DNA from 2 places in the Streptomyces sp. GL_148 genome. Region 2 is predicted to be linked to the other one. Evidence: riboswitches for the same ligand, from Rfam matches in the RefSeq annotation. Region 2 holds a riboswitch; the other holds the start of a gene.
What was found. A riboswitch is a leader RNA that binds a small molecule or an ion and turns the genes downstream of it on or off. The one in region 2 is predicted to bind glycine.
Positions count from the first base shown of each region.

Region 1: linked by a shared signal. The riboswitch ahead of gcvT (glycine cleavage system aminomethyltransferase GcvT) and the one ahead of gcvP (aminomethyl-transferring glycine dehydrogenase) in region 2 are both predicted to bind glycine.

Region 1 is NZ_CM174396.1:6,112,522-6,128,248, reverse strand. Features, by position in the region: gene AC3IYI_RS28195 (thioesterase family protein) at 86-946, opposite strand; gene AC3IYI_RS28190 (trimeric intracellular cation channel family protein) at 1,043-1,651, opposite strand; gene AC3IYI_RS28185 (ABC transporter ATP-binding protein) at 2,081-3,175, opposite strand; gene AC3IYI_RS28180 (ABC transporter ATP-binding protein) at 3,181-4,257, opposite strand; gene AC3IYI_RS28175 (ABC transporter permease) at 4,305-5,306, opposite strand; gene AC3IYI_RS28170 (ABC transporter substrate-binding protein) at 5,490-7,205, opposite strand; gene AC3IYI_RS28165 (ABC transporter permease) at 7,300-8,292, opposite strand; gene AC3IYI_RS28160 (enhanced serine sensitivity protein SseB C-terminal domain-containing protein) at 8,769-9,509, opposite strand; gene AC3IYI_RS28155 (enhanced serine sensitivity protein SseB) at 9,577-10,287, opposite strand; gene AC3IYI_RS28150 (AAA family ATPase) at 10,374-11,060, opposite strand; glycine riboswitch at 11,287-11,392, shown strand; gene gcvT (glycine cleavage system aminomethyltransferase GcvT) at 11,577-12,692, shown strand; gene gcvH (glycine cleavage system protein GcvH) at 12,830-13,213, shown strand; gene glyA (serine hydroxymethyltransferase) at 13,229-14,485, shown strand; gene AC3IYI_RS28130 (APC family permease) at 14,651-15,727, shown strand, end outside.
Region 2 is NZ_CM174396.1:1,343,036-1,358,762, reverse strand. Features, by position in the region: gene AC3IYI_RS06200 (DUF881 domain-containing protein) at 1-420, shown strand, start outside; gene AC3IYI_RS06195 (FHA domain-containing protein) at 904-1,443, shown strand; gene ftsR (transcriptional regulator FtsR) at 1,463-2,236, shown strand; gene AC3IYI_RS06185 (bifunctional nuclease family protein) at 2,344-2,817, shown strand; gene AC3IYI_RS06180 (MerR family transcriptional regulator) at 2,998-3,654, shown strand; gene AC3IYI_RS06175 (DNA polymerase IV) at 3,827-5,755, shown strand; gene AC3IYI_RS06170 (PRC-barrel domain-containing protein) at 6,374-6,739, opposite strand; glycine riboswitch at 6,859-6,957, shown strand; gene gcvP (aminomethyl-transferring glycine dehydrogenase) at 7,156-10,041, shown strand; gene AC3IYI_RS06160 (DUF5999 family protein) at 10,160-10,366, opposite strand; gene AC3IYI_RS06155 (hypothetical protein) at 10,636-11,256, opposite strand; gene AC3IYI_RS06150 (glutamate-cysteine ligase family protein) at 11,769-13,304, shown strand; gene AC3IYI_RS06145 (CPBP family intramembrane glutamic endopeptidase) at 13,490-14,233, shown strand; gene AC3IYI_RS06140 (PhzF family phenazine biosynthesis protein) at 14,282-15,100, opposite strand; gene AC3IYI_RS06135 (PadR family transcriptional regulator) at 15,310-15,727, shown strand, end outside.

The DNA of each region.
Region 1 (15,727 bases), 4.8 Mb from region 2:
CCGGCCACCGCCGGACGGAGTCCGGCGCAGCGGCGCGAAGCCCGCGCAGCGGTGCGAGCGGTGCGTCGAGGAGGAGTGCGGCGCGTCAAGAAGGAATGCGCGGAGCCCTCGCCAGCTGGCGGGACTGGGCCACCAGGCGGTCCGCCGAGTCCCAGACCTCCGCGTCCTCCTCCAGGAAGCCGCCCGCCAGGTTCCGCGTGGTGATCGACACCCGGAGCGGACCGGGCGCCGGGCGGTGGCGGATGTGGGTGGTGAGTTCCACCGTCGGGGTCCAGCCGAGCAGGCCGAGGTCGAAGGAGGTCGGCGGGAGCGCGTCCACGGCCAGGAGGAGGGAGAAGGGGTCCGCGTCGCGGCCGTCCGCGAGCTCGAACCAGGAGCGCATCTCCCCCTTGCCCGAAGGCTGCCCGACGGCCCAGCCGGCGGTCGCCGGGTCCAGGCGCAGCCGGAGCCGGTCCACGATCGCCGAGCTGCCGGGGATCGGGGCCGGGCCGGCCTCGGGGCCGAGGCAGTCCTCGTAGGCGGGGATGACGGGCGGGAGGGCCGTGGTGTGGACGGAGTCCGGGAGCGCCGCGAGGTCCCCGTAGGAGGCCAGGACGCGGATCCGCTCGATCTCGGCGCCGCTCTCGTCGAACTGGAACAGGGAGGCCTGCCCGGTGGAGAGCGTGCGGCCGACCCGTACGACCTCGGTGCGGATCACGGCGGGGCCGGGGACCGACGCGGTCAGGTAGTGCGCGGAGACCGTGAGGGGGTCCGGGTGCGGCAGAGCCGACGACAGGGCGCGGCCGACGAGGGCCAGGAGGTAGCCGCCGTTGACGGCGGTGATGATCGTCCACCCGGCGGAGAGGTCCGCGTCGTACACCCCGGGCTCGCCCGCACGGGCGGTGACGGTGGTGTCGCGGTCGAACTCGCTGTCGCCGATGGAGGCCTTGGCAGCTGCGTGTGACATGGAACGACCGTACACCCGCCACCTACTAAGCGGTAGCTTTGCTTTGGGCGAGGCCTTGGGCGTGGCCGCGGGCAAGGCCGTGGGCGTGGCCCCGGGCTACGGCTCCTCCGCCACCGACGAGCGGCGGTTCCACGCGAGGGGCGCCCGCCAGTGGTAGCGGATGGCCAGCAGCCGCAGCACGAAGGTGGTGACGATCGCCAGGCCCGTCGTGATGCCGTTCAGGTTGTCGAAGCTGATGAAGAGCGCCACCATCGAGGCGCCGATGACGGCCGGCACGGCGTACATCTCGCGGTCGCGCAGCAGCGAGGGCACCTCGTTGACGAGGACGTCGCGCAGCACGCCCCCGCCGACGGCGGTCGCCAGGCCGAGCGCGGCGGACGCGGTGAGGCCGAGGCCGTACTCGTACGCCTTGGTCGTGCCCGTCACGCAGAACAGCCCGAGGCCGGCCGCGTCGAAGACGTTGATGGCGCGGTTGATCCGCTGGACCTCGGGGTGCAGGAAGAAGACGAACGCGGCGGCGATCAGCGGCGTGACGAAGAACCCGAGATCGCTGAAGGCGGCGGCGGGGGTGGCGCCGATGACGATGTCGCGGAACAGGCCGCCGCCGAGGGCGGTGACGAGCGCGAGGACGACGATGCCGAAGACGTCGAAGTTCTTGCGTACCGCGAGCAGGGCGCCGGCCGTGGCGAAGACGAAGATGCCCATGAGGTCCAGGGTGTGCTGGACTCCGGGCGGGAAGAGATCGTGGATCACGGCTTCATTCTGCCGGTCGCCCTGCGGCGGGCTGGAGCGGGTGGGGCGCGGCCCCGGCTCCGGCTCCGGCTCCGGCTCCGGCTCCGGCTCCGAGGGGGCGGTGGGCCCCGCCAGGTCGGGACCGCACCCCGTGGGGCCGCGGCGACCACACCCCGTGGGGCCGCGGACCGTGGCCGGGTGCGGCGGCGCCGTCAGGGGCTCCGCCCCCGAACCCCCGCGCCTCAAACGCCGGCGGGGCTGATTTTGCCCCGCCGGCGTCCATCAAACCGCCGGTGGGCTGATCTTGCCCCGCCGGCGTCCATCAAACCGCCGGTGGGCTGATCTTGCCCCGCCGGCGTCCATCAAACCGCCGGGAGGCTGATTCTGCCCCGCCGGCGCCAATCAGACCGTCGGGTTGGTAACCGCCTCCGCCGCACCCGGGAGGGCCGGGTCGCCCGGGGCCTGGTCGGGGGCGTTCTCCGGGTGGTGGCAGGCCACCTGGTGCCCGGTCTTCAGCGCGACCAGCGGGGGGTCCTGCGTGGCGCAGATCTGCGTCGCCTTCCAGCACCGCGTGTGGAACCGGCAGCCGCTCGGCGGTGAGATCGGCGAGGGCACATCGCCCTTGAGCAGGATGCGGCCGCTCTTCGCGCCGCGTCGGCGCGGGTCCGGGACCGGGACCGCCGACATGAGGGCCGTCGTGTACGGGTGCATCGGCGCCGTGTACAGCGACTTGTTGTCGGCCAGCTCGACGATCTTGCCCAGGTACATCACCGCGATGCGGTCCGAGACGTGCCGGATGACCGACAGGTCGTGCGCGATGATCACGTAGGTGAGGCCGAGCTCCTGCTGGAGGTCGTCCAGCAGGTTGACCACCTGGGCCTGGATCGACACGTCCAGGGCGGACACGGGCTCGTCCGCGACGACCAGCTTCGGCTTGAGGGCGAGGGCCCGGGCGATGCCGATGCGCTGGCGCTGGCCGCCGGAGAACTCGTGCGGGTAGCGGTTGTAGTGCTCCGGGTTCAGACCCACGAGGGAGAGGAGGCGCTGGACCTCCGCCTTGAGGCCGCCCTCGGGCTTGACGCCCTGGAGCTTGAACGGGGCGCTGATGATGGTGCCGACCGTGTGCCGCGGGTTCAGCGAGCCGTACGGGTCCTGGAAGATCATCTGCACGTCGCGGCGCAGCGGGCGCATGCCGGCCACGCTCAGGTGCGTGATGTCCTTGCCCTCGAACTCGACCTTTCCGCCGGTCGGTTCGAGCAGCCGGGTGATCAGCCGGCCCATGGTCGACTTGCCGCAGCCGGACTCTCCGACGATGCCGAGGGTCTCACCGCGCCGGACGTCGAAGTCGATGCCGTCGACGGCCTTGACGGCCCCGGACTGGCGGCGCAGCAGCCCCTTGGTGATCGGGAAGTGCTTGACCAGTCCGGTGACCCTCAGCAGCGGCTCCGGGGAGTCCACGGCCTGGGCGGGGACCGCGAGCGTGTCCGCCTTCTTCATATCGGTCACAGCTTCGGCGCAATCTCTTCGGTCCAGATCCGGTCCCGCTGCTCCGGGGACAGGTGACAGGCGGCCCAGTGCCGTCCGTCGCCCTCCTCGGACCCGCCGACCAGGGCCAGCTCGGGCCGCACGGTCCGGGTGACGTTGCCCTTGGGCAGGTCGGCGTACGGACAGCGCGGGTGGAAGGCGCATCCGCTCGGGATGTTGATGAGGCTGGGCGGCGAGCCCTTGACCGGGATGAGCCGGTCGGTCTGTTCGCGGTCGATGCGGGGCATCGAGCCGAGCAGACCCCAGGTGTAGGGGTGCCGGGGCTCGTAGAAGACCTTCTCGGCGCTGCCGCGCTCGACGCACCGGCCTCCGTACATCACGAGGATGTCGTCGGCCATTTCGGCGACCACTCCGAGGTCGTGCGTGATCATGATGACCGCGGAGCCGAACTCCTTCTGCAAGTCCCGGATGAGGTCCAGGATCTGCGCCTGGACGGTGACGTCCAGGGCGGTCGTCGGCTCGTCGGCGATGAGCAGCTCGGGGTTGTTGACCAGCGACATCGCGATCATCGCGCGCTGGCGCATTCCGCCGGAGAACTCGTGCGGGTACGAGTCCACGCGCTGCTGCGGCTCCGGGATGCCCACGCGGTCGAGCATCTCGATCGCCCGCCGGCGGGCGGTCTTCTTGTCGACGTCGTGGTGGGTCCGGTAGGCCTCGACGATCTGCTTGCCCACCGAGTAGTACGGGTGCATCGCGGAGAGCGGGTCCTGGAAGACCATCGCCATCTTGCGCCCGCGCAGGGTGCGGACGTGGTCCGCGTCCGCCTGGATCAGGTCCTCGCCGTCGAGCACGACCTCACCGGAGATCTGCGGCTGGTTGCGGACGTGGCCGGTGCGGTGCAGGCCCATGATGGCGAGCGAGGTGACCGACTTGCCGGAGCCGGACTCGCCGACGATGCCGAGGGTCTTGCCGCGTTCCAGGTCGAAGGAGAGTCCGTCGACGGACTTGACCAGACCGTCGTCGGTCGGGAAGTGCACCTTGAGGTCGCGTACCGAGAGGAAGGCCCGGTCCCGCACCCCTCCCTGTTCGGGCACGAAGGGAGGGGCGGACGCGAGGGCGGCGTCGGCGCTGTGGTTCTCGGTCACGTCAGCCTCACGCGCGGGTCGATGACGGCGTACAAAAGGTCCACGATCAGGTTGGCCAGCACCACGAAGAGCGCGGACAGCAGGGTGACGCCCATGATCACCGGGAGGTCGCCCGCGCCGATCGCGGCGACGGCGGCCGTTCCCAGACCCGGGAAGTTGAAGGTCGTCTCGGTGAGCACCGCGCCGCCGAGGAGTCCGCCGAGGTCGAGGCCGAACATCGTGACGACCGGGGTGAGGGTGGAGCGCAGGGCGTGCTTGCGGATGACCACGCCCTCCTTGAGCCCCTTGGCGCGGGCGGTGCGGATGTAGTCCTCGCCGAGCACTTCCAGCATCGTGGCGCGGGTGATGCGGGCGTAGGTGGCGGCGAAGAGGAAGGCCAGGGTCACCCAGGGCAGGATCATGGAGTTGAGCCATGCTCCCGGATCCTCGGTGATCGGTTTGTAGTTGGAGGGGTCCAGCCAGTGGAGGCCGTAGACCAAGATCGCGGGGGCCACCATGCCGGTGAAGAAGATCGGCAGGGACACACCGGCGAGCGCGCCGATCATGACGGTGCGGTCGACCACGGTGCGGCGCCTGAGCGCCGAGATCACACCGGTGGCCACACCCGCGATCACCCAGATCACGGCAGCGCCGAGAGCGAGCGAGAGGGTGACCGGCATGCGGTCGACCATGGTGTCCCAGACGGGCACCTCGGTCTTGAAGGAGTAGCCGAAGCACGGGGCCGCACAGTGAGTGATCCCTGTGCCGCCGTCGTAGTCCCGGCCGGTGAAGATGCCCTTCATGAAGATCAGGTACTGCTCGGAGATGGGCTTGTCGAAGCCCATCTTCACCCGGATGCCCGCCAGGGCGGTCGCGTTGGTCTCGCGTCCGGCGTACATGAGCGCCGGGTCGCTGCCGGTCAGCTTCGGGACCGCGAAGAAGATGCCGAAGGTGACCGCGGAGACCACCAGCAGCGTTGCGGCGACGTTGAAAAGTCGCCGTATGAGGTAGACGAGCACTGCAGTCGGCCGCTCGGGCCGGCGCCCGCCGCCCCTTGTGGGGACGGCGGCCGCCGCCTGCGGCCTTCACCTGCCCTTCGGACTAGCGCATGTGCGGTGAAGGCGAACCAGCTGTAACTGACGTGCCGCGGGCCCTGGGCCGCCCGGCGGGGCCGGGCGGCCTGGGTTCCTCGGCGGCTTCGACTACTTCATGACGCCGATGGTGGCAAGGTCGATCTTGCCCATCGAGTCGTTGAAGTAGACGTTGGTCAGGCGCGGGTTGTGGTAGACGAAGGCCTTGTCGAAGTTGATCGGCAGGTAGAGGGCCTTCTCCATGATCTTCTGGTTGATCTGGGTGTAGAACGGCGCGGCGGCGTCCGGGGTGGCAGCGGCGGCGGCGGTCTTGAACAGCCCGTTGATCTCCGGGTCGTTGATCATCGTGAAGTTGTTGTTGCCGTTCGGCAGGATGAACGTGCCGTCGACCAGCGGCTGCAGGAAGCCCGAGCCGGAGTTGTAGTCGGCGCCCCAGCCCATGACGATGATGCCGTAGCCCTTGGTCTTCACGTTCTCGGGCGAACCGATGACGGAAGAGGAGAGCTTGCCGTCGTACTGGTCGATCGTGGCCTTGATGCCGACCTTGTCGAGCGCGGCCTGCAGGGACTCGGCCGACTTGACCTCGGGGGCACGGTTGTTGCGGACCGCGATCGTGGTGGTGAAGCCGTCGGGCTTGCCACAGGCCTTGAGGGCTTCCTTGGCCTTCTCGATCTGCGGCTCGCCCTTGGTCAGGTTGTACGGGTCGTACTTCTTGTCGGCACCGGGGATGCCGGGCGGCAGCATGTTCGCGCCGAGGTCACCGCTGGTCGGGCCGCCGCGGGCGGTCTGCAGCGACTTGGGGTCGGCCGCGTAGATGACGGCCTTGCGGCACTCGACGTTGTCGAACGGAGCGACGGTCGTCGGGAAGGCGAAGTAGCGGATGTAGCCCGTGAACGGGTTGTCCGCGTTGGCCTTGAGCGCCTCGTCCTTGAGGACCTTGTTCTTGCCGGCCGCCTGCATGCCCGTGCCGTCGACCGCGAGGTCGATGTCACCGGAGAGCAGACGCGCGTCCATGTCGTCCGGGTTGGTCGTCACCGTGAAGGAGACCTTGTCCGGCAGGCCCGTGCGGATCGTGTCCGTCTTCGGGTCCCAGTTCTCGTTGCGGACGAACGTCGCGCCCTTGCTCGCCGTGAACTCCGACACCTTGTAAGGACCGGTGGAGACCGGCTTGTTGGTGTAGGTGGCGCCCTTGTCCTGGCCCGCGGGGACCGGGGAGGAGGAGGGCATGGCCAGCAGGTACTTGAAGTCGGAGTTGGCGCTCGCCAGGTTGAAGACGATCGTCTTCTCGTCCGGCGTCTGGACGGACTTCAGACCCATCTTGTCGGGGTCGGTGTCCTTGTACGGGCCGGGGTACTTCTGGCCCTGGTCGAGGATGTCGATCAGGTACGTGGGACCGCCGGACAGCACGTCCTGCGCGAAGACGCGCTCAATGCCGTACTTGAAGTCCTTCGAGGTGATCGGGGTACCGTCCTCGAACTTCACCCCGTCCTTGATCTTGACGGTGTACGTCTTGCCGTCGTTGCTCAGGACCGGCTCGCCCGCGGCGAGGTCCGGGACCAGCTTGGTGCCCGCGGCGCCCGGCTTGCTGTCGTACGCGAACAGCTGGCGGATGTAGAGGCGCTGCAGGTTCCAGACGAAGCCGTAGTAGGCGCGCGCCGGGTCGAGGTAGTCGACGTCCTGGGGGGACCAGAGCTTGAGCTCTCCGCCCTTGGTGGTCGACGGGTTAACGACACCGGTGGTCGCGGCGTTGAATGCGGCGGCGCCGGCGGCCGGCTTGCCCTCGGACGGGGTCTTGGCCTCGTCCTTGCTGCACGCCACGGCGGACATCGACAGGGCAGCGACCACCGCGGTGATCGCGAGCGCCTTCTTTCTGCGGATCACGTGGTTCAACCTCCATTGGTGGGTGAATCGATGAAGCGGTTCAGCTGCCCTTGGGGTCGAGTGCGTCGCGCAGCCCGTCCCCGAAGAGGTTGAACGCCAGGACGGTGATGAAGATGGCCATACCGGGCACGACCATGTACATCGGGTCGTCCTGGTAGATCGGGATGGCGTCGGAGAGCATCTTTCCCCAGGAGGCGGTGGGCGGCTTGACGCCGGCACCGAGGAAGCTGAGGGCCGCCTCCGTCAGGATGTTGGTCGGGATGATCAGCGTCGTGTAGACGAGGATCGGCGCGATCAAGTTCGGCAGGAGCTCCTTGATCAGGATGTAGCCGCGGCCGGCGCCGAGGCTGCGCGCGGCCTCGACGTACTCCCTCTCGCGCAGCGAGATCGTCTGGCCCCGCACGATGCGGCCGATGTAGGGCCAGCCGAAGAAGCCGATGACGATCACCAGGACGCCCATCCGGACGCCCGAACCCGTGAATCCCCACAGGGAGTTGGGAACTACGGAGACCAGCGAGATGGTGAACAGCAGCTGCGGGAAGGCCAGCAGCAGGTCCATGGTGCGGCTGATGACGCCGTCGACCCAGCCGCCGAGGAATCCGGCCAGGGCGCCCAGCAGGCTGCCGAGGACGACGGAGACGAAGGCGGCGAGGAAGGCGACGGTCAGGGAGATGCGGGCGCCGTAGACGATCCGGCTGAACACGTCGCGGCCGTTGGTCGGCTCCACGCCCAGCAGGAAGTCGGAGCTGATGCCGCCGTAGGACCCGAGCGGTGTGCCGAATTCCGGGTCGAGCAGATCCTCGTGGAATTCGTTGGGCGGGTGGCCCAGCAGGCTCACGATCAGCGGGGCGAAGACCGCCACGAGGATCAGGAGGATCACGATCACGCCGCCCGTCAGCGCGACCTTGTCGCGCTTGAGCCGCGTCCAGGCGATCCGACCGGGTGAGCGGCCTTCGATGGCCTTGGCGGGGACGTCGGCTACGGACACGGGTGCGGGTGTCTCCGCGCTCATGTCGTGCAGTGGTGCCGTCATCGTGGTGGGGACCCCTCTCGGCCGACGGGTGAGCCGGCCCATGCCCGCCGCTGTGGCGGCGTTGGTGCGGAGTGGCGCTCGGAATGCGAGGTGCTGCGGGTGCGTGCTGCGGAACAGGTAGTGCTGGTGGTGCGCATGGTGCTGTACGAAACAACAGGCGAAGTTCCTGTGACGGGCTCACCCTTGGAGGACTGACCCGCTCTTGGGTGGGGAGTCTTCATCGGGCGCTCGATCAGCCGCCAGACCCGCAGGTGAATGGATGCGCAACCGTGATCTGAGGGTCGGGTTCCCGTTATCCGGACTTCACTGTCGTCTCAGCGGAGCAAGACGTCCCGTTCGGTAGGGAATCGGACATGGCGCCCAACTCGGCCTACGAGCGTGCCTATTGGGCGTACATCAGCGTCGAAATCAGGACAACGCAAAGGCCGCGCGGAACGACTGTTCCGTGCGGCCTCGGGTGGCTGAATGCCGATGTCTCAGTAGGCGGGCGCCTGCCCCTCGCGGTCGTAGAAGGGCCTGGTCCGCGCCCGCAGCCACATCGCCACCGGGTCGTGTTCGTCCGCGAGCGCGACCGTGCAGACGGGCACCCCCTCGGGGACCGCGCCGACCGACTGGCGCATCATCTCGCGGACGGATTCCAGCGCGTGCGCGGAGGCGTCGTACAGGTCGAGCCCGACGGCGAGGTACGGGGACCCCAGCGCGGGCTGCACCCAGGCGCGGCGCAGCGAGCGGACGGCGGGCGTGCGGTGCGCGTGCTGCGTGAGCAGCCCGTAGAACTGCGGCAGCTCGATGGCGGGCTCGGACAGCCGCAGCGGGCCGGCCGGCATCCGGTCCAGCCCGGTGGCGATCCGGCGCAGGTCGGCCCAGGGAAGGCCGACGCCGCCGCCCTGGGCGTGCGGATTGAGCCACAGCCCCCAGCGGTCGGGGTAGAGGGCGCGGGCGATGTCCCGGCCGGTGACCACCTCGTACGTGCGGTTCCAGCCGCTGGCGGCCAGCTCCTGCGGGGAGGTCACGCAGGGCGCGTACCCGAGGCCGTCGACCTCCATGCCGCCGTACTGCGCCTCGGGGGAGCCGGGCTGCCCCTGCCACAGGAGCATCCACAGCCGTCCCTCGGCCAGGGCGTGCAGGAGGGACTCGTAGCTCTCGTAGCGCCCGGGAGTCACCTGGCGCAGCATGTGCTCGACCTGCCCGACCGCGGCCGTGCCTGACGCACTCACCCGGTACCCCTCTTCGTCTGTTCGTCCGCCCGTCGTCCACGCGTGTCGGCCACCAGCTTAAGCGTCACTACGGCAGGTAGAAGGGGCGTACGCGCGTGGTGATGAAGTCGACGACCGGGTCTTCCGCGGCGTCGAGCAGGATCAACTGCACCGGCCAGGGCGGTGGTACGCGGGTCAGGGCCCGGCCCAGCGCCTCCATCGGGGCGTTTCGCATCCCGGGCTCCCATCCCACCATTCGGACGCCGACGTAGAGCTCCGGCGAGCCGCCCTCGACGCTGGCGAGGCAGCGGTGCGCGGACGCGACGACTCCGGTCGCCCGGAACTCCTCCGCGGCGGCGGTCAGGAACTCGACCGGGTCCTCCTGCCAGTCGGGCTCGAACAGCCGGACCCGGCCGCCGGTGGCGGGGCCGTCGAGCGGGCCGCGGCCGGTGCGGCAGAGCTCCGCGACGGCGGGCGGGGGCAGGGGCACGCCGACGGATCCCTCGGGATTGACCGCGAGGCCGAGCTGCGGGGGCAGGCCTCGGGCGAAGTCCACGGCGGGGGCGACGGCGAAGTCCATGGCGGGTCCGACGCAGGCGCGGAACTGCTCCTCGGAGCTGTAGACGGGCACGTACGCGGCGCCTTCGATCTCCATGGTGGGCAGGCTCAGGCTGTTCACCCCGCCGGGCAGCGGGATCCACAGCCGGCTCCGCCCGAGGACCTCGACGATCCGCCCCCCGGCGTCCGCCTGTCCGAGCGCCGCCCCGAGCACCTGTTCCAGCTCGTTACCCGGCCACATGTACGTCTCCGCTCGCTTGCCCTTGGTCTCGACCCGAGATTAACGGGCGCCTGCGACACCGCGGCCGGGGCCCGCCCCCGCCGCCGCTAGAGGAAGCCGATCGACGTCAGCCGGGACGCCGCCGGGCGGTCCAGCAGGGTCACCGACGCGCAGCCGGCCGGCGGGCGGCCCGCCTCGGCCTCGCGCAGCAGCCGGGCCACCGCGCCCCGGTGCCGGGCGAAGGCGTACGCGGAGACGCCCCGGCCCCGCGCCGCCTGCCCGGCCCGCGCTTCCTCCGGGGTGGTGTCCAGCAGCACCAGGTGCAGCGCACGGCCGCGCCGCCGGGCGGCCGAGGCCAGCAGCGCCCGTACCCAACTCTGCGTGCCGCAGTCGTGGACAACGGCCGGGGCCCCGGAGCGGAGCACCCGCCACAGGCCCCAGTAGTGCGCGATCCGGACCGCCGGGCGGTACACCGCGTAGGGCAGGGCGGTCGGCATCCGGCGCTCCCACCGCTCGCGGGCGTCCTGGGAGTCGATGCCGCCGCCCTCCGCGGCCCGCTTGATCAGGGTGCTCTTGCCGCCGCCGGGCAGTCCGGAGACCACCACGACGTCCCCCGCGGCGAAGCGCAGCCGCCGCGGGCCCTCGGCCCCGCGCAGGTCCCGTACCGCTGCGGGCTCCCCCGCCGCTGCGCCCGCCGCGGGATCCCGTACGACGCCACGCTGGGACGGCACCCCGGCCACCGTGCCCTCGACGGTGCCGGTGCTCGTCGCCGCCAGTAGTCCGAATCTCCGCACAGTGTTCGCCTCCCCCGCGACGGGTCGCCTGGACCCTGTCCCCCTGAGTGTAAAGAGACGGTAATCCGGGGTCTCCGGTTCCGCTCCCGGTCCGCTCCGGTTTCCGCTCCGGTTTCCGCTCCGGTTCCGCCCCGGGTCGGCTCCCCGCGTGGACCCCCTCCCCCATTCGGCCGCACGTCGTGCAATGATGTGCGCCATCTGGACACCTAACTGCATACCGGCCGCTTGAATCCGCGCGGGAGAGTCCCGGGGTACGCCGCAAGGCGGTGCCCGGGCGCCGAAGGAGCAAGTACCTCCCTTGAATCTCTCAGGCCCCGTACCGCGTGGATGAGGCAGATCTGAAAAGCGAGCCGCGCCACCGCCCGTGAGGGCCCCGGCGACGGTTCCACCCAAGGTGCAAGTCGATGGCCTTCCCCTGGAAGCGGGGAACTCTCGGCGAACCTCTCAGGTTCCGATGACAGATGGGGAGGAACTCCTCCTCGTCATGTCATGCCCTGGGACCCGGGAGCCACACCCATGAGCACTGCCCCCCGCCTGACCGCCCTCGATGCGCTGCACCGTTCCCTCGGTGCCACCATGACCGATTTCGCGGGCTGGGACATGCCCCTGCGGTACGCCAGCGAGCGCGACGAGCACAACGCCGTCCGCACCAAGGCCGGTCTCTTCGACCTCTCCCACATGGGCGAGATCACCCTGACCGGCCCCGAGGCCGTCAAGGTCCTGGACTACGCGCTGGTCGGCAACATCTCCACCGTCGGCGTCGGCCGCGCCCGCTACACGCACATCTGCCGGGAAGACGGCGGCATCCTCGACGACCTGATCGTCTACCGCCTGGGCGAGACCGAGTACATGGTCGTCGCGAACGCCTCCAACGCCCAGGTCGTCCTGGACGCGATCACCGAGCGCGCCGCCGGCTTCGACGCCGAGGTCCGCGACGACCGCGACGCGTACGCGCTGCTCGCGGTGCAGGGTCCGGAGTCCCCCGGCATCCTCGCCTCCCTCACCGACGCCGACCTGGACGGGCTGAAGTACTACGCCGGCCTGCCCGGGACGGTCGCCGGGGTGCCCGCGCTGATCGCGCGTACCGGCTACACGGGCGAGGACGGCTTCGAGCTGTTCGTCGCCCCCGAGCACGCCGTGGAGCTGTGGCAGGCGCTGACCAAGGCGGGCGAGGGCGTCGGCCTGGTCCCGGCCGGCCTGTCCTGCCGCGACACCCTGCGCCTGGAAGCGGGCATGCCGCTGTACGGGCACGAGCTGACCACCTCCCTCACCCCGTTCGACGCGGGGCTGGGCCGGGTCGTGAAGTTCGAGAAGGAGGGCGACTTCGTGGGCCGCGCCGCTCTGGAGGCCGCCGCCGAGCGCGCCGCGACGAACCCGCCGCGCAAGCTGGTCGGCCTGATCGCCGAAGGCCGCCGCGTGCCGCGCGCCGGCTTCTCCGTGACCTTCGACGGCCAGGTCGTCGGCGAGGTCACCTCGGGCGCCCCGTCCCCGACGCTGGGCAAGCCGATCGCGATGGCCTACGTCGACGCGGCGCACGCCGCGCCCGGCACCTCCGGCGTCGGCGTGGACATTCGCGGTACGCATGAGGCGTACGAGGTCGTGGCCCTGCCGTTCTACAAGCGGCAGAAGTAACCCTCACCGCCGTTCCCGGGGAGCCCCGGGAAGCCCCGGCCGCCCGGGTCTCCCGTACGGCCGCTCCCCCGCGCCCCGTCTCGGTACGCAAGACACACCGTTCGTATCCACTCCCCCGCATCCAGGAGAATCAGGTCATGAGCAACCCCCAGCAGAAGCTGCGTTACACCAAGGAGCACGAGTGGCTGTCGGACGCCGAGGGCGGCGTCGCGACGGTCGGCATCACGGAGTTCGCGGCCAACGCGCTCGGTGACGTCGTCTACGCCCAGCTTCCCGAGGTCGGCGACACCGTGACCGAGGGTGAGACCTGTGGCGAGCTGGAGTCGACCAAGTCGGTCAGCGACCTGTACTCCCCCGTCTCCGGCGAGATCGTCGAGTTCAACCAGGACGTCGTCGACGACCCGGCGCTGGTGAACTCCGCTCCCTTCGAGGGCGGCTGGCTGTTCAAGGTGCGCATCTCCGAGGAGCCCAAGGACGTGCTCTCCTTCGGCGAGTACACCGCTCTCACCTCCGGCAACTGACCCCAGGGAACCCTGATGTCTGTACTGAACACTCCCCTCCACGAGCTCGACCCGGACGTCGCCGCGGCCGTCGACGCCGAGCTCGTGCGCCAGCAGTCCACCCTGGAAATGATCGCGTCGGAGAACTTCGCTCCGGTCGCCGTCATGGAGGCCCAGGGCTCGGTCCTGACCAACAAGTACGCCGAGGGCTACCCCGGCCGCCGCTACTACGGCGGCTGTGAGCACGTCGACGTGGTCGAGCAGATCGCGATCGACCGCATCAAGGCGCTCTTCGGCGCCGAGCACGCGAACGTCCAGCCGCACTCCGGTGCGCAGGCGAACGCGGCCGCGATGTTCGCGCTGATCAAGCCGGGCGACACGATCATGGGCCTGAACCTGGCCCACGGCGGTCACCTGACCCACGGCATGAAGATCAACTTCTCCGGCAAGCTCTACAACGTGGTCCCGTACCACGTCGACAAGACCGGCGAGGTCGACATGGCCGAGGTCGAGCGCCTCGCCAAGGAGTCCAAGCCGCAGCTGATCGTCGCGGGCTGGTCCGCCTACCCGCGCCAGCTCGACTTCGCCGCCTTCCGCCGCATCGCGGACGAGGTCGGCGCGTACCTGATGGTCGACATGGCGCACTTCGCCGGCCTGGTCGCCGCGGGTCTGCACCCGAACCCGGTGCCGCACGCCCACGTCGTGACCACCACCACGCACAAGACCCTCGGCGGTCCGCGCGGCGGTGTCATCCTGTCGACGCAGGAGCTGGCCAAGAAGATCAACTCCGCGGTCTTCCCGGGTCAGCAGGGCGGCCCGCTGGAGCACGTGATCGCGGCCAAGGCCGTCTCCTTCCTGGTCGCGGCCTCGCCCGAGTTCAAGGAGCGCCAGGAGCGCACCCTGGAGGGTGCGAAGATCCTCGCCGCCCGCCTGGTCCAGGACGACGTCAAGGCCGTGGGCGTGGACGTCCTCACCGGCGGCACCGACGTGCACCTGGTCCTGGTCGACCTGCGCAACTCCGAGCTGGACGGCCAGCAGGCCGAGGACCGCCTCCACGAGGTCGGCATCACGGTCAACCGCAACGCCATCCCGAACGACCCGCGGCCGCCGATGGTCACTTCGGGTCTGCGGATCGGTACGCCGGCGCTGGCCACCCGCGGTTTCGACGCCGAGGCCTTCACCGAGGTCGCCGAGATCATCGCGCAGGCGCTGAAGCCCGCCTACGACGCCGAGGACCTGAAGGCGCGCGTCTCGGCGCTCGCCGCGAAGTTCCCGCTGTACCCGACGCTCTAGGCACCGGCTTGGGAGGGCCCGGCCTTGTTGTGCACAGGGCCGGGCCCCTTTCATGACCAAAGCCCCAGGCGGATGCGACCTATTGCCGCTGATTCTTCCAATAAATGGCAAATAGGCTCCGAATAAGGAACGACCGCACCCCTGGCAGGACGGACAGCACACCTCATGGACATGAGCGCAGCGAACAAGAAGGGACTCAGTCTCTTCGCCCTGATCATGATCGGGCTCGGCTCGATCTTCGGATCGGGGTGGCTCTTCGGGGCGGGCCAGGCGGCCGCGGTCGCGGGACCGGCGGCGATCATCGCCTGGGTCATCGGTGCCGTCTTCATCGGCATGATCGCCATGTCCTACGCCGAGGTGGGCGCCGCCTACCCGCTGCCCGGCTCGATGGCCCGCTTCGGCACCATCTCGCACGGGCCGGTGCTGGGCTTCATCACCGGCTGGGCGGTCTGGATCGCCATCGCCGCACTGATCCCGATCGAGTCCATCGCCGGTACGCAGTACATGTCCTCCTGGAACTTCGGCTGGGCCAAGGGCCTGGTCGAGAACGGCGGCCTGACCACCTCCGGCATGGCGATGGCGCTGTTCCTGACCGTGGCGCTGTGGCTGGCCTGCTACTGGTCGGTCGCACTGCTCGCCAAGGCGAACAACCTGCTCACCCTGGTCAAGTTCGCCATCCCGGTGCTCGCCGTGATCGCCCTGATCGCCTCCGGCTTCCACACCGGCAACTTCACCGACCACGGCGGCTTCGCACCCAACGGCTGGTCCGCGGTCATGACCGCCGTCACCACCTCCGGCGTGGTCTTCGCCTTCAACGGCTTCCAGGCCGTCGTCAACCTCGGCGGCGCCGCCAAGAACCCCGGCCGCGCCATCCCGCTGGCCCTGGTAGGCGCGCTCTCCCTCGGCCTGGTCATCTACCTGGCCCTGCAGATCGCCTTCATCGGCGGTGTCCCGCCGGAGAAGCTGGCCGAGGCCGGCGGCTGGAGCGGCATCAACTTCTCCTCGCCGTTCGCCGACCTCGCCAAGATGCTGATGCTCCACTGGGTCGTCACGATGCTCCAGTTCGGCGCCTTCATCTCCCCGTCCGGCGCCAACATCGGCAACGTCGCCTCGGCCTCGTACATGGCGCAGAACCTCGCGGACACCGGCTTCTTCCCGAAGAAGATCCGCGAGGTCCACCCCAAGTACGGCACCGCGCGTCCCGCGATGTGGCTGAACCTCGGCTTCTCGGTCCTGCTGCTG
Region 2 (15,727 bases):
GAACGCCAACTCGGGATCCTGGCCGGTACGGTGGCGGCGCAGGGGCCGGGCATCGTGCTGAAGATCACGGACCCCAAGGGTCAGGTGCTGTCGGACAAGCTGCTGGACACCCTCCAGGAGCTGCGGGCCGCCGGGGCCGAGGCCATCCAGATCAACGGGGTGCGGATCGTGGCGGACTCGTACTTCTCGGACGAGGAGGACGGGGTCGCGATCGACGGTAAGAAGATCACACAGCCCTACGAGTTCAAGGTGATCGGCAAGCCGCAGGACCTGGAGCCGGCGCTCAACATTCCCGGTGGCGTCGTCCAGTCGCTGGAGAAGGAGCAGGCGGTCGTCAGCGTCACACGTCCGGCGAAGATCGTCGTGGATGCCTTGCGGGCTGCGAAGCAGCCTGACTACGCTCGGTCGTCATCGTCGTGATGCGCGAGATGCGGGAGACGGGCTCACGCGGGTCAATGCCTGCGGGGGGTCGACGCGCTGAAGTCGCGGTGCGTGGTGGAAACTGTCTGATGGTTACGGACGTTGTAAGTGTGTCCGGGTCGGCAGGTGTTGCATTCGGAGTTCGTCCTGCCCCACGGGCGGGTCTGTTTCGGTCAAGGGGAATCGCCCGTGAAGTTGTTTGAGAAGTTGTTCGGCAAGAAGAACCGCGAGGAAAGCGGTGCGGCCAGGCACCGCGCGGGGCATGGAGACGTGGAAGGGCAGGGCGACCGGCCGCTCTTCCGCGACGAGGTCGCCGGGGCGGGTGACATTTCGGGCGCGCACGGCGCGTCGGCTGTTGACCCTGCCGGTACCGGACGCATAGGTTTCGGTGAACCATCAACCTCAAGTACGGGTGGAGGGTTTGCCTCCGACCCGTATGCCACCAATGCCTCCGCGGGGCAGCCGCGGCGCGAGGAGCCGTCCATGTCGGCCGAGCAGATTTGCAGCAGGTGCGGGCACCGCAGCGATGCGGCGAGCCGGTTCTGCTCCAACTGCGGGGCGCCGCTGCGGGCGGGTCTGACGCCGGAGCGTGCCTCGGAGACCACGTCCACCATCTCGATCTCGGGCCTCGAGGCCTACGAGGCCGAGGTGTCGGGACAGACGCACGTGTCGTCCTCGCTGTCCCCCGAGGCCCAGGCCGCGGTGGAAGCGCTGCCGCCGGGTTCCGCTCTGCTGATCGTGCGGCGCGGCCCGAACTCCGGCAGCCGGTTCCTCTTGGACGGTGAGCTGACGACGGCCGGCCGGCACCCGCAGAGCGACATCTTCCTGGACGACGTCACCGTCTCCCGGCGCCATGTCGAGTTCCGCAGGAGCCACGACGGTTTCACCGTCTCCGACGTCGGCAGCCTCAACGGCACGTACGTGAACCGTGAACCGATCGACTCCGTCGCCCTGCACAACGGCGACGAGGTGCAGATCGGCAAGTACCGGCTGGTCTTCTACGCGAGCCTGCGGGGGCACTGACCCTTCAAGGGAAGGTCCCATGCTGCGTATCCCGGCAGGCGGTGCCGCCAAGAGCGGCACCGCCGGTACCGCCTCCTCGGGCGTGCGGCTGGTGAGCATCGGCACGGTGCTCACGATGCTGCGTGACGAGTTCCCCGAAGTCACGATCTCGAAGATCCGTTTCCTGGAGGCGGAGGGGCTCGTCGAGCCCCGGCGCACACCTTCCGGATATCGCAAGTTCAGCACCGACGACGTGGAGCGCCTCGCCCACGTCCTGCGGCTCCAGCGTGACCACTACCTTCCGTTGAAGGTCATCCGCGAGCAGCTCGACGCGCTCGCGCGGGGTGAGCAGATCCGCATCCCGTCGCCCACGGCGCACGGGGAGTCCGTCGACCCCACGAGCCCCGTCGCCCTTTACGGCGAGGTGGGCCGGGAGCGGCCGACCGTGGCCCGGGTGGGCCGGGCCGAGCTGATCGCCGCCGCGGAGGTGGACGAGGTCCAGCTCGTGGAGTGGGAGTCCTACGGGCTCATCGCGGAGGCGCCCGGCGGCGGCTTCGACGCCGAGGCCGTCACCGTGGCCCGTCTGGTGGCCGATCTCGGCCGATTCGGTCTGGAGCCGCGTCACCTGCGGGCGATGAAGGCCGCCGCGGACCGGGAGGCCGGTCTGGTGGAGCAGGTCGTCTCGCCGCTGCGCCGGCACCGCAATCCGCAGACCAGGGCCCATGCCGAGGCCACCATGAAGGAGCTCGCGGGGCTCTCCGTACGGCTGCACGAGGCCCTCGTACAGACTGCTCTCGGGGTGCGGCTGCACTGATCCGGAGGGGTTTTCGGGCCGACTTCGGGTGTCTTCGCAGGGGCTTCGGGGCAGGCTTGGGGGAGCCCGACTACCCAAACCTGCCGGGCAGGTCCTAGGGTTGCTGTGTGAACGAGCTCGACGTTGTGGGTGTCCGGGTGGAAATGCCCTCGAACCAACCGATCGTGCTCCTGCGTGAAGTGGGAGGCGACCGGTACCTCCCCATCTGGATCGGACCAGGGGAGGCGACCGCCATTGCCTTCGCGCAGCAGGGCATGGCCCCTGCCCGGCCGCTGACACACGACCTTTTCAAGGACGTGCTGGAGGCGATCGGCGAGGAGCTCACCGAAGTCCGGATCACGGATCTGCGGGAGGGCGTTTTTTACGCGGAGCTCGTCTTCGCTAGCGGAGTCGAGGTGAGCGCGAGGCCCTCCGACGCCATAGCGCTCGCCCTGCGGACCGGGACGCCGATCTACGGCAGCGACGGCGTGCTCGACGACGCCGGAATCGCGATCCCGGACGAGCAGGAGGACGAGGTGGAGAAGTTCCGCGAGTTCCTCGACCAGATTTCGCCAGAGGACTTCGGTACCGGCCCGCAGTGAGGCGCGGGTCGCGCCGTCCTCCCGGATATTTCAGCCCATTCGAGTAGCCTTTCCCCGCAATGGGGTACGGGAAACCACTCTCAGGGTGATTATCACTCGGCGTGCCGAGTGTGGCGATCGTTGACGCACCCCTGGTGACTGCCTACCTTCGAGATGGCAGGTCAAGGACGGAGGGTCGGCGTGAGAGTCACGGGCGACGGTATGACCGGGGGCATCCCCGCACGGAGTGACGGTGGGCCGTACCCGCTGCACGGTGGTGCGGTGAACTCCGCGCGCCGTCAGCCGGAGCCCGCGCCGGTCGGTTCGGTGGGGCCGGTGGGGCCCCAGGGCGGCGAGTCCGCACCCGAGCAGGTCGGATACCGAGGGCCGACGGCGTGTGCCGCGGCCGGCATCACGTACCGGCAGCTCGACTACTGGGCGCGCACCGGGCTGGTGGAGCCCACGGTGCGTCCGGCTTACGGGTCGGGGACCCAGCGCCTCTACAGCTTCCGGGACGTGGTCGTCCTCAAGATCGTGAAGCGCTTCCTGGACACCGGGGTGGCGCTGCAGAACATCCGCACCGCCGTGCAGCATCTGCGCGACCGGGGCTTCTCGGACCTGGAGCGGATGACGCTGATGAGCGACGGCGCCACCGTCTACGAGTGCACCTCGCCCGATCAGGTCGTCAGCCTGCTCCAGGGCGGCCAGGGAGTCTTCGGCATCGCCGTGGGCGTGGTCTGGCGCGATGTCGAGAACGCGCTGTCGCAGCTGCACGGGGAGCGCGTGGACACGGGCGAGACGGTGGTCGGGCACAACCCGGCCGATGAGCTGGCCGCCCGGAGGAACCGGGCCGTCTGAGGCGCCGGGTGCGGGGCCGGGTGTGGGGTGGGGACGGGCCGGTGGTCCGTCCGGTCCCGGCCGGGCCGTCCTGGTCGCGCGCGTTTGGTCGAGCGCGGTCCTGGCGGGCCGCCCCGGCTCGCCTGGCTCGGGTTCGGGCCGATTGTCAGTGGCGTAGGGCAGCATCGGAGCTGTGAGAGCCGCGCCGACCATCCTGCACCTGGACATGGACGCCTTCTACGCATCCGTGGAGCAGGCGTCGAAGCCGAGCCTGCGCGGCAAGGCCGTCATCGTCGGTGGTCTCGGGCCGCGCGGGGTCGTCGCGACCGCCTCCTACGAGGCCAGGCGGTTCGGCGTGCATTCGGCCATGCCGATGGCCCAGGCGCGGCGGCTCTGCCCGAACGGCGCGTGCCTGATTCCGCGCTTCAGCCTGTACCGCGCGGTCAGCGACACGGTCATGGGGATGCTCCGGGAGCTCTCTCCCCTCGTGGAGCCGCTGAGCCTGGACGAGGCCTTCGTGGACCTCGAGGCGGGAGGCGTCGCCTTCGACGCGGAGGCCGCGCGGGCCGTTGGTGAGCGGCTCAGGGCCGACATCGCCGCCGCGACCGGGCTGAGCGGGTCGGTGGGGCTCGCGGGGTCCAAGATGCTGGCCAAGGTCGCCTCCGAGGAGGCCAAGCCGGCCGGGCTGCTGCTGATCGAGGTCGGCACGGAGCGGGCGCACCTCGCACCCATGTCGGTACGGACCCTGCCCGGGGTGGGGCCGGCCACCGGGGAGCACTTGCGGCGGGCCGGGATCACCACGGTGGGGGAGCTGGCGGCGGCCGGCGAGGACGAACTGGTCCGGATGGTGGGGCGCTCGCACGGGGTCGGGCTCTACCGGATGGCGCTGGGTGTGGACGAGCGGCCGGTGGTCGCCGAGCGCGATGCGAAGTCGGTGTCGGTGGAGGACACCTTCGACGTGGACCTGCACGACCGGGTACGGATCCGCAACGAGGTGCAGCGGCTCGCGGACCGGTGCGTGGAGCGGCTGCGCGGCTCGGGGCACTCGGGGCGGACCATCGTGCTCAAGGTGCGGCGGTACGACTTTTCCACGCTGACCCGTTCGGAGACCCTGCGGGGGCCCACGGACGACGCCTCGGTGGTGCGGGAGGCGGCGGCGCGGCTGCTGGAGGCCGTGGACACCACGGGCGGGGTGCGGCTGCTGGGGGTGGGTGTGACGGGGCTGGCGGACTACACGCAGGAGGACCTCTTCGCGTTCGCCGATGCGATGGCTGCGGGGGCGGGCGTGGCCGCCGCCGGGGACGGGGAGGGTGCCGTTGCCGCGGGTGCGGATCTTGCCGAGGGGGCTTCGCCGTCCGGCGGGGGTGCGGGGCGGCCGGCGGCCGGCGCTGATGGGGGGCAGGAGCCCCCGGGTCTGACCCTGGGGGAGGTTGCGGGGCCTGGGCCGGGCGAGGGTGCCGGGCAGGGCCAGGAGCGGGCCTCCGCCGCCGGGGCGGGGCCTGGCGAGCTCGCCGGGCAGGGCCATGGGCAGGCTGAGGCCGTAGGGCCGGGGCAGGGGGAGCGTTTCGGGGAGAGCCAGGCCGCTCAGCCGGGCCCGGGCCAGGGGCTGGGCCAGGGGCCTGGGGAGGGGCGGCGTGTGAGCGTTGGGCCGGGGCAGGGTGCTGGGGCGGGGCCGAGGGAGAGCGTGGGGCAGGGCCAGGCAGCTGTGCAGGAGCAGGCCGCCGAGCAGGGCCAGGCGGCAGGGTCAGGGCAGCAGGAGAGCGCTGGGCCCGGTCAGGGCGATCAGCGGGGTCAGGGTGGGGTTGCTGGGCACGTGCTGGGTGCCCAGCAGGCTCAGGGCGCTGGGCAGGGGCTCGGGGGTGCGGGGGGCGTGGGAGGTGTGGTTGAGCGGCGGTGGCCGGCCGGGAGCGATGTGCGGCATGCGGTGTACGGGCCCGGGTGGGTTCAGGGCAGCGGGGTCGGGCGGGTGACCGTACGGTTCGAGCAGCCCGGATCAGAGCCGGGCCGGGTGCGAACGTTCCTGGTGGACGACCCCGAGCTGGAGCCGTCCGATCCGATGCCGCTGGTCGGGGAACGGGCCGTGGGGGTCGGGGGCTCGACGGCTTCCACGGCTTCGACGTGAGTCTGCGAGGTCATGTCGTTTCGCCGCGCCTGGGCGCCCGGATTCCGGGGTGCGCCTGGGGAGCCGTGTGCTGCCGGGGTCCGTGGCGGCGGGCACGTACTTGATGCCTGCGGCCGGTCCACGCGGTGCCACCGGGTGCCGCATGCACGCTGCTGGATGCCGGCTGCGCAGTGTGAGGCGCTGAGTATCAGCTAACCGCTGGTAGGTGCCTGCTGCCCACTGCCCGCTACCGCTGCGCGCTGCCGTTGCCCGGAGCTGCTTGCCGCTGCCGCTGCCGCTGCCGCTGCCGCTGCCGTTGCCCGGAGCTGCTTGCCCGCTGCCCGCTGCCCGCTGCTCGCTGCCCGCTGCCGCTGCCCGGTGTCTGGGCTTGGCGCCTGCTGCCGCCGTTGCCAGGTGTCGGCCGCCGCTGCACCGTTCCCGCTGGCGGGTGTCAGTTGCCGCTGCCTCTGGTGCACCCTGCCTGCCGCCTGGGCGTACGCCGTCTGGCGCCTGGTGTGCGGTGTCCGTTGGCGGGCGTGGGTGGGGGGAGGGGGCGTGGGGGGGATTGTTTGAGGGTGTGCCCGTGGGGAGCCCGCTGCCCCGGTTCGTTGGGGGGCAGCGGGTGTGGGGGTGGTGGGGTCAGGGGGTGTCGGGGGTTTGGTGGCCGAAGTCGTGCTGGAAGTCCGACGGGAGGGCCAGGTCCAGGCCGTAGTGGTGGTAGAGCTGCAGCTCCTGTTCGGGGGAGAGGTGGCGGCCGACGCCGAAGTCGGGGGCGTCCTTGATGAGGGAGCGTTCGAAGGGCACGCGCAGGGTGTCGCCCACCATCTCGCTGGGCTCCAGCGGGACGAAGGCGTCCCGGCTGAAGAGTCCGGTGCGTACGGCGGCCCATTCCGGGACGCCCGTGGCGTCGTCGAGGTAGACCTCGTCGACGGTGCCGATCTTGGTGCCATTGCGGTCGAACGCCTTGCGGCCGATCAGGCTGCGGGGATCGATGTCGGTCTGCACGGTCCGGTCCCTCCACTTGGGCGCAACTCCTCCGTAATGACTACAAAAGTGCATTTCGGGAGAGGGGGCCACTCGAGGGAGGTGACCAGATCCTCGCTGGTAGGCTGGGTGACGGCTGTTGACCCTGTGCGGGAGAGTCCTCCGAGTGAGTGAGACGGAGGCGCCGAAGGAGCAAATCCTCCCCGGAATCTCTCAGGCATACGTACCGCACGTGGTGAGGCCACTCTGGAAAGCAGGTGTGGGTACCGGGCGCGCAGTGCCGGTCCCTCTCCTCACCGACGGTGAAAGCCGGATCTCGTGGGCGATCCCCACGCGGCCCGGTGAAGCTCTCAGGTTGTGATGACAGAGGGGGAGGCCGTCCGGGTGCCCGCGCCGTGGTGCCCCTCGCAGGTCGTACGACCAGGAGGCCTCCGTACATGACCGCCAACCGCATTTCGCTCTCCCAGCTGGAGCGAGGCATCCCCTTCGAGCAGCGCCACATCGGCCCGGATGCCGAGGCGCAGGCGAAGATGCTCGCTCAGGTGGGCTACGGCTCCCTCGACGAGCTCACCGCCGCCGCGGTGCCGGATGTGATCAAGACCACCGCCGCGCTGAACCTGCCCGAGGCGCGGACCGAGGCCGAGGTGCTCGCCGAGCTGCGTCAGCTCGCCGACCGCAACCAGGTCCTGTCGTCGATGATCGGCCTGGGTTACTACGGCACCTTCACGCCGCCGGTGATCCTGCGCAACGTCATGGAGAACCCGGCCTGGTACACGGCGTACACGCCGTACCAGCCGGAGATCTCCCAGGGCCGCCTCGAGGCCCTGCTGAACTTCCAGACCGTCGTCGCCGAGCTGACCGGCCTGCCGACCTCCGGCGCCTCCCTGCTCGACGAGGGCACGGCGGCCGCCGAGGCGATGACCCTGGCCCGCCGCGTGGGCAAGGCCAAGGGCAACGTCTTCCTCGTCGACGCCGACGCGCTGCCGCAGACCATCGCGGTGATCGAGACCCGTGCCGAGCCGATCGGCATCGAGGTCGTGGTCGCGGACCTGTCGGACGGGATTCCCGCCGAGATCGCCGAGCGCGGCGTTTATGGTGTGCTCCTCCAGTACCCCGGTGCCTCGGGCGCCGTACGGGAGATCAAGCCGGTCATCGAGCAGGCGCACGCGCTCGGCGCCATCGTCGCCGTCTCCGCCGACCTGCTCGCCCTGACCCTGCTGACCTCGCCGGGTGAGCTGGGCGCGGACATCGCGGTCGGCACCACCCAGCGCTTCGGCGTCCCGATGGGCTTCGGCGGACCGCACGCCGGCTACATGGCCGTCCAGGCCAAGCACGCCCGCTCGCTGCCTGGCCGCCTCGTCGGCGTCTCCGTGGACGCGGACGGCAACAAGGCCTACCGTCTGGCGCTGCAGACCCGTGAGCAGCACATCCGCCGCGAGAAGGCCACCAGCAACATCTGCACCGCACAGGTGCTCCTCGCCGTCATGGCCGGCATGTACGCCGTCTACCACGGCCCGGACGGGCTGCGGACGATCGCCCGCCGCACCCACCGCTACGCCGCCCTGCTCGCCGCCGGTCTGACGGCCGGCGGGGTCGAGGTCGTGCACGGCGCCTACTTCGACACCATCACGGCGCGGGTCCCGGGCCGGGCCGCCGAGGTCGTGGCCGCGGCGCGCGAGGGCGGGGTCAACCTGTACCAGGTCGACGCCGACCTGGTCTCCGCCGCCTGCGACGAGACCACCCTGCGCGCCGACGTCGACGCGGTGTGGGCGGCCTTCGGGGTCACCGCCGACCTGGAGGCGCTCGACGCCGCCACGGCCGACGCGCTTCCCGAGGGGCTGCTGCGCCAGGACGCGTACCTGACCCACCCGGTCTTCCACCAGCACCGCTCCGAGACCGCGATGCTGCGCTACCTGCGCAAGCTCGCGGACAAGGACTACGCGCTGGACCGCGGCATGATCCCGCTGGGCTCCTGCACCATGAAGCTCAACGCGACCACCGAAATGGAGTCGGTCACCTGGCCCGAGTTCGGCCAGTTGCACCCCTTCGCCCCGGTCGAGCAGGCCGAGGGGTACCTCACGCTCATCACCGAGCTGGAGGAACGTCTCTGCGAGGTCACCGGCTACGACAAGGTCTCCATTCAGCCGAACGCCGGCTCCCAGGGTGAGCTCGCCGGCCTGCTGGCCGTCCGCGCCTACCACCGGGCGAACGGCAACGAGCAGCGCACCGTCTGCCTCATCCCGTCCTCCGCGCACGGCACCAACGCCGCGAGCGCCGTGATGGCCGGCATGAAGGTGGTCGTCGTCAAGACCGCCGACGACGGCGAGGTGGACGCGGACGACCTGCGCGCCAAGATCGAGCAGTACCGCGACGAGCTCGCCGTGCTGATGATCACGTACCCCTCCACGCACGGTGTGTTCGAGGAGCACGTCGCCGACATCTGCGCCCAGGTGCACGACGCCGGCGGCCAGGTCTACGTGGACGGCGCCAACCTCAACGCCCTGGTGGGCCTGGCCAAGCCGGGTCACTTCGGCGGCGACGTCTCGCACCTGAACCTGCACAAGACCTTCTGCATCCCGCACGGCGGTGGCGGCCCGGGCGTCGGCCCGGTCGGTGTCCGGGCGCACCTGGCCCCGTACCTGCCCAACCACCCGCTCCAGCCGACCGCCGGTCCGGAGACGGGCGTCGGTCCGATCTCGGCCGCTCCGTGGGGCTCGGCCGGCATCCTGCCGATCTCCTGGTCGTACGTGCGCCTGATGGGCGGCGAGGGTCTCAAGCGCGCCACCCAGGTGGCGGTGCTCGGCGCCAACTACATCGCCAAGCGCCTGGAGCCGCACTACCCCGTGCTCTACACCGGCCCGGGCAACCTGGTCGCGCACGAGTGCATCATCGACATGCGCCCCCTGTCGAAGGCGACCGGCGTGAGCATCGACGACATCGCCAAGCGCCTGATCGACTACGGGTTCCACGCGCCGACCATGTCCTTCCCGGTCGCCGGCACGCTCATGATCGAGCCGACGGAGTCCGAGGACCTCGCCGAGATCGACCGCTTCTGCGACGCGATGATCGCCATCCGCGCCGAGATCGAGCGGGTCGCGGGCGGCGAGTGGCCGGTGGACGACAACCCGTTGGCCAACTCCCCGCACACGGCGGCGGCGCTGGGCGGCGAGTGGAACCACCCGTACACCCGCGACGAGGCCGTCTTCCCGGGCGGGGTGTCGGCCGCGGAGAAGTACTGGCCGCCGGTGCGCCGCATCGACGGTGCCTTCGGCGACCGGAACCTGGTGTGCTCCTGCCCGCCGCTGGACGAGTACGACAACTGATCGTCACCGTCACCGTCACCTGATCGACCACTGATCCGGTGACCTGACGAAGTGGCGTGGCGAAGGGGCCGGTCCGGGAATTCCCTCCTGGACCGGCCACTTTCGCTTGCGACGTCGGCTAGGCCGCCTTCATCACCTGTGTCGCCGCGAGCGCGCGGTGCGGGGCGATGATCTGGCCGTCCGGCAGCAGCTCACCGGTGTCCTCGAAGAGCAGGACGCCGTTGCACAGCAGGCTCCAGCCCTGTTCCGGGTGAACGGCCACGGGGTGTGCGGCCTCCCGGTCGGCGGAGTCGGCGGACGGGCATGCTGGCTTGTGCTGGCACATGGATGCGTTCTTTCGCTGCGGTGTGGTCTGTGTGCTGCGGCTCGATGCGTTGGTCATGGCCGCCCCCCGTATCAACGACTTGGCTCGGTCAGAGTCCCCAGTGTTCCCCCACGACCTAGTGTCCGGAGGGATTTCCCGGCAGCTGTCCTCATAGATTGATGACGCATCACCCGTGCGGGCGGTTCAGGTCAACTCCCCTGTCATTTCGGATGGTTCGCTGGGGGCCCGAGTGGGCTAGGCCGAATGGGCAGATCTGGCCAGGGGCCGGATCAGGCGGCCGGCGCGGCCATGGAGGGCGGTACCGGGGGAGCCGTCGGCGTGAGCCGATGGGTCAGCACGGGCAGCAGTTCGGACACGGGGTGCGGCCGGTACGCGGCGATGCCGGGCGGGGCGGGCGCCAACGGGATCAGGAGGTCGGCGGCGGCCGGCAGTCCGGCGGAGGCGTCGGCGCCCACCGATCCGTGCAGCCACAGGGTCAGCATGTACAGCTCCGGTACGGACAGCAGCCGCGGCTGGTAGTTCTTGCCGAGCGATTCGGCCTGGCGCAGCGCGCGTTCGGTGGCGGAGACGTAGGGGCCCTCGAAGAAGTGGGAGAAGGCCCACCCGTCCGGTGTCAGCCGGGTGTCGGCCGCCGCGACGTAGCGGTCCCCGCTGCGGATCAGGAACCGCCAGCCGGTCAGGCGGGTGCGCGGCGGCCTGCCGCCGGCGGCCAGACCGGAGACGTGCAGCCGGTCCAGTACGTGGACGGGCAGGGGCAGTTCGGCGGTCATCGGCCCCTGGAGGGCGCGCAGGGCCGGGGTGTGCGCCTCATGGACGGCGGTGGGGGAGCCGAGAGCCGCGAGGACGCTGCGCAGGGCGGGCGCGGGAGCCGGAGGGACGTGCAGCGGCATGATGGGTCGCCTCTCGCTTGGGAGACTGTGGAACGGGGCGGGTGCGGGGTGCGGACGGCGCTGTCGCATTCTGGGGTCAGAGGGGGGCTGAGGGGCAATGGCCGCGCGCCAACTCTCTGCCTCGCATGCGGAGTTTATCCGACATGTGTTCACGCAGTGTTTCGGCTAGCTGTCCCGCCTATTGCCGACAAGGCGCTTACCGGTCCCGCTGACGTGACATTCGTGCCGGGTGCGCGCAAAAATTCCGCGCTGACCTCGGAGGTTACCGGATGGGGGCTCGGCTGAAAAGCGTCGGTTATCGGTAACCGGCAAGGTCTACGCTGTATTTGCGTGGAGGCGCTTGCCAGGTGAATGTGCCAAAGCGCCCGTCGGCCAAACCGGCGCGCGCTCCCCGCCAGTCACGCCCCTTCCGCGTTATCGATCACGCCGCCGGGGCATCATCGACCGTAACGCGCGCCTGGGTGGTGGATCCATTCCACGCCGGCCAGGCCCAGTCGAGGAGGGACGCTCCGATGGGGGAGAAGGTCGTGGCGGGCGGATTCGACCTGTCCGATCGGCAACGGTACCGGAGGAAGCTTCACGAGTGCCTGGAGGTACTGGAGCGACTTCTGGAGGAGAAGAGGTTCGATCGTCCCAAGAACATGATGGGGCTGGAGATCGAGTTGAATCTCGCGGGTGCCGACGGGTTGCCGAGAATGGTGAATGCGCAGGTCCTCGAACGCATTGCGAGCAATGATTTCCAGACCGAACTGGGAATGTTCAACCTGGAGGTGAACGTCCTCCCGCACCGGCTCGGCGGCCGGGTATTCGACCAGCTCGCCGAGGAACTGAGCGCGGGTCTCGGCTATGCCCACCGGCAGGCTCAGGAGGTCGACGCCGGGGTGGTCATGATCGGAATTCTGCCGACGATCTCCCGCACCGACCTGGTCACCGCCAACCTCTCGGCGGTGGACCGCTACTCCCTGCTCAACGAGCAGATCCTGATGATGCGGGGCGAGGACTTCACGCTCGACATCGACGGGGTCGAGCGGCTGACCTGGACCTCCGGGTCGATCGTGCCGGAGGCCGCCTGCACCTCCGTACAACTGCACCTGCAGGTGACCCCGGCCCGGTTCGCGGACGTGTGGAACGCGGCCCAGGCGGTGGCGGCCGTACAGATAGCCGTCGGCGCCAACTCGCCCTTCCTGTTCGGGCGGGAGCTGTGGCGGGAGTCGCGGCCGCCGCTCTTCCAGCAGGCCACCGACACCCGGCCACCCGAGCTCCAGGCGCAGGGGGTGCGCCCGCGCACCTGGTTCGGCGAGCGGTGGGTGGACTCGGCGTACGAGCTCTTCGCCGAGAACGTCCGCTACTTCCCCGCCCTGCTGCCGATCTGCGACGAGGAGGAGCCGCTGCGGGTGCTCGCCGAGGGCGGGGTGCCGACCTTGCAGGAGCTGGTGCTGCACAACGGCACCGTCTACCGCTGGAACCGGCCCGTCTACGGGGTCGCCGACGGGGTGCCGCACCTGCGCGTGGAGAACAGGGTCCTACCCGCCGGCCCGACGGTGGCCGACGTCGTCGCCAACGCCGCCTTCTACTACGGGCTCGTACGGACGCTCGCGGACGAGCAGCGCCCGGTGTGGAGCCGGCTGCCCTTCGCGGAGGCGGAGGCCAACTTCGACGCGGCCTGTCGCTACGGCATCGACGCCCGGCTGCGCTGGCCGCGCCGGGGCCGGGGCGGTGGACTGGCGAGCGTGCCCGCGGTGCGGCTGGTGCTGGAGGAACTGCTGCCGATGGCGGCCGCCGGACTGGACGCGTGGGGCATCGAGCCCGCCGACCGGGACCACTACCTCGGCATCATCGAGGAGCGGTGCCGGCGCCGCGTGAACGGAGCCACCTGGCAGGTGGACACGTACCACCGGGCGGTCGCGGGCGGGCTGGAGCGGGACGCGGCGCTGGCCGCGACCACGCGCCGCTACAGCGAGCTGAGTCACCGGGGCGATCCCGTGCACACCTGGCCGGTGGGTCTGGGGGGTGGCGCGGCGGCAGCCGGAAGGGCGGCCGCGGACTGATTCCGGGGCCCGCCCGGTCCCGCCCGGTGATCCCCCTGCCCCGTGGAGGAGGCAGTATGGGGTGATCGGGGCGGGTCGCCCCGCGAGATGTCGCAGCGGTGGCGGGACGGGAGACGGGCGTGCGGACGGAGCCGGAACCGGTGGTCGGGGAGCTCGAACTCGGCGAGGGCCCGAGCGGGCGAAGGATGCTGCGCTCCGAGACGCTGCTCGTGCTCGCGCTGTCCCTGGGCGCGAGCGGCGTCTCGGCGCTGATCAGCTTCATCGGCTCGCTGACCAAGCCGGGCGGGCTCAAGGACCAGGCCGCCACGCTCAACGGCTCCTACGCCCCGGGGCGGCCCTGGCTGGACCTGGCCTGGCAGCTGTTCGGCATCGCGAGCGCCCTCGTCCCCGTCCTGCTCGTCGCGCACCTGCTGACCCGTGAGGGCGCGCCCGGGCTGAAGGTGCTGGGCTTCGACCGCACCCGGCCCGGGTGGGACCTGGGCCGGGGCGCGCTCGTCGCCGCCTGCATCGGCAGCGCGGGGCTGGCCTTCTACCTGGGGGCCCGGGCGACCGGCTTCAACCTCACGGTGGTGCCGGAGGCGCTGCCCGACGTGTGGTGGAAGTTCCCCGTGCTGATCCTCTCCGCGGTGCAGAACTCCGTGGTGGAGGAGGTCATCGTGCTGGCCTACCTGCTGCGCCGGCTCGACCAGCTGGGCTGGTCGCCGATGGCCGCGCTGCTCGCCAGCTCCGTGCTGCGCGGCTCGTACCACCTGTACCAGGGCATCGGCGGGTTCATCGGCAACGTGGTGATGGGCGTGGTCTTCGTCCTCGCCTACCGGCGCTGGGGCCGGGTGGGGCCGCTGGTCGTCGCGCACGCACTGCTCGACATCGTGGCCTTCGGCGGGTACGCCCTGCTGGCGGGCAAGGTGGGCTGGCTGCCCACCCCGTAGGCGCACGGCCCGGCGGGCGGCCGGCCGCCGGACGTACTGCCGGGCCGCTTACGGTGCGCTGAGCAGCTCGCCGTCGACGACCGTGACCGCGCGCCCGATCAGCAGCGTACGGTCGCCCAGCAGCCGGACCCGGACCAGGCCGGTGCGGGCTCCGCCCTGGAGGCCGACCAGCTCCGTGCGGCCCAGCCGCCGCGCCCAGAAGGGGGCCAGCGCGGTGTGGGCGCTGCCGGTGACCGGGTCCTCGTCGATGCCGAACGCGGGGAAGAAGCCGCGCGAGACGAAGTCGTAGCCGCGGGAGGGGTCCTCGGCCGCCGCGGTCACGATGATCCCGCGCCGGGAGTAGCCGCGCAGGGCGGCGTGGTCCGGCGTGAGCTCCCGTACGGTCCGCTCGTCGGCCAGCTCCACCACGAGGTCCCCGATGTGCTCGGAGGTGTCGTGGACCGACTTGACCGTGGCGCCCAGCGCGCGCTCCACGGCGGCGTCCGGTTCCACCTCGGTCAGGGAGGAGGTCGGGAAGTCCATCACCAGGGTCCCGTCCTCGGCGGCCGTGACCTTCAGGATTCCGCAGCGCGCAGCGAAGCGGACCGTCCCTGTCGCGAGGCCACTGGTGGCCAGGACGTGGGCGGTGGCCAGGGTCGCGTGGCCGCACATGTCGACCTCGGCTGCCGGGGTGAACCAGCGCAGCGCCCAGTCCGCCTCGCCGCCGGGCGGGAGCGGATGGGCGAAGGCGGTCTCGGAGAGGTTGACCTCGGCGGCGACCTGCTGGAGCCAGGCGTCCGGGGGGAACCCGCCTTCGAGGAGCAGGACCCCGGCGGGGTTGCCGCCGAAGGGGCGGTCGGTGAAGGCGTCGACGATTCGGATGCGCATGTCCTCGACCGTAGGGACGCGGCGGAGCCGCCCGCAAAGGCCAATCCGGGATCACTGGACTGGACTGGACTGGATCGGGCTGGGCTGGACCCCGGGTCGAGTTCGTTAAAGGAGTTTCCGATATATCGTTGACGCATCGCGATGGGTCAACGATAGTGGAGACATCGCAACAGCGACATCGAGATGCGAATGACGAAAGGAGCGCAGTCATGCGTTCACGCGGACAGCACGGACACGGCCACGGACATGAGCACGGACGGGGTCACGGCCACTGCGGGCCGGACCGTCGGGAGGAGTTCCAGGGGCGGCGCGCCGCCTTCGGGCCGTTCGGGCCGCCCTTCGGCGGCGGGCCCTTCGGTGGCCGCGGCGGGCGCGGCGGACCGCGCGGCCGGGCCCGGCGGGGTGATGTGCGCGCCTCCATCCTGGCGCTGCTCACCGACCGGCCCATGCACGGCTACGAGATGATCCAGGAGATCGGCGAGCGCAGCGGCGGGGCGTGGAAGCCCAGCCCGGGGTCGGTCTACCCGACCCTGCAGCTCCTGGAGGACGAGGGCCTCATCACCAGCGAGAGCGAGGGCGGCAAGAAGCTGTTCACGCTCACCGACGCCGGCCGCACCGAGGCCGAAT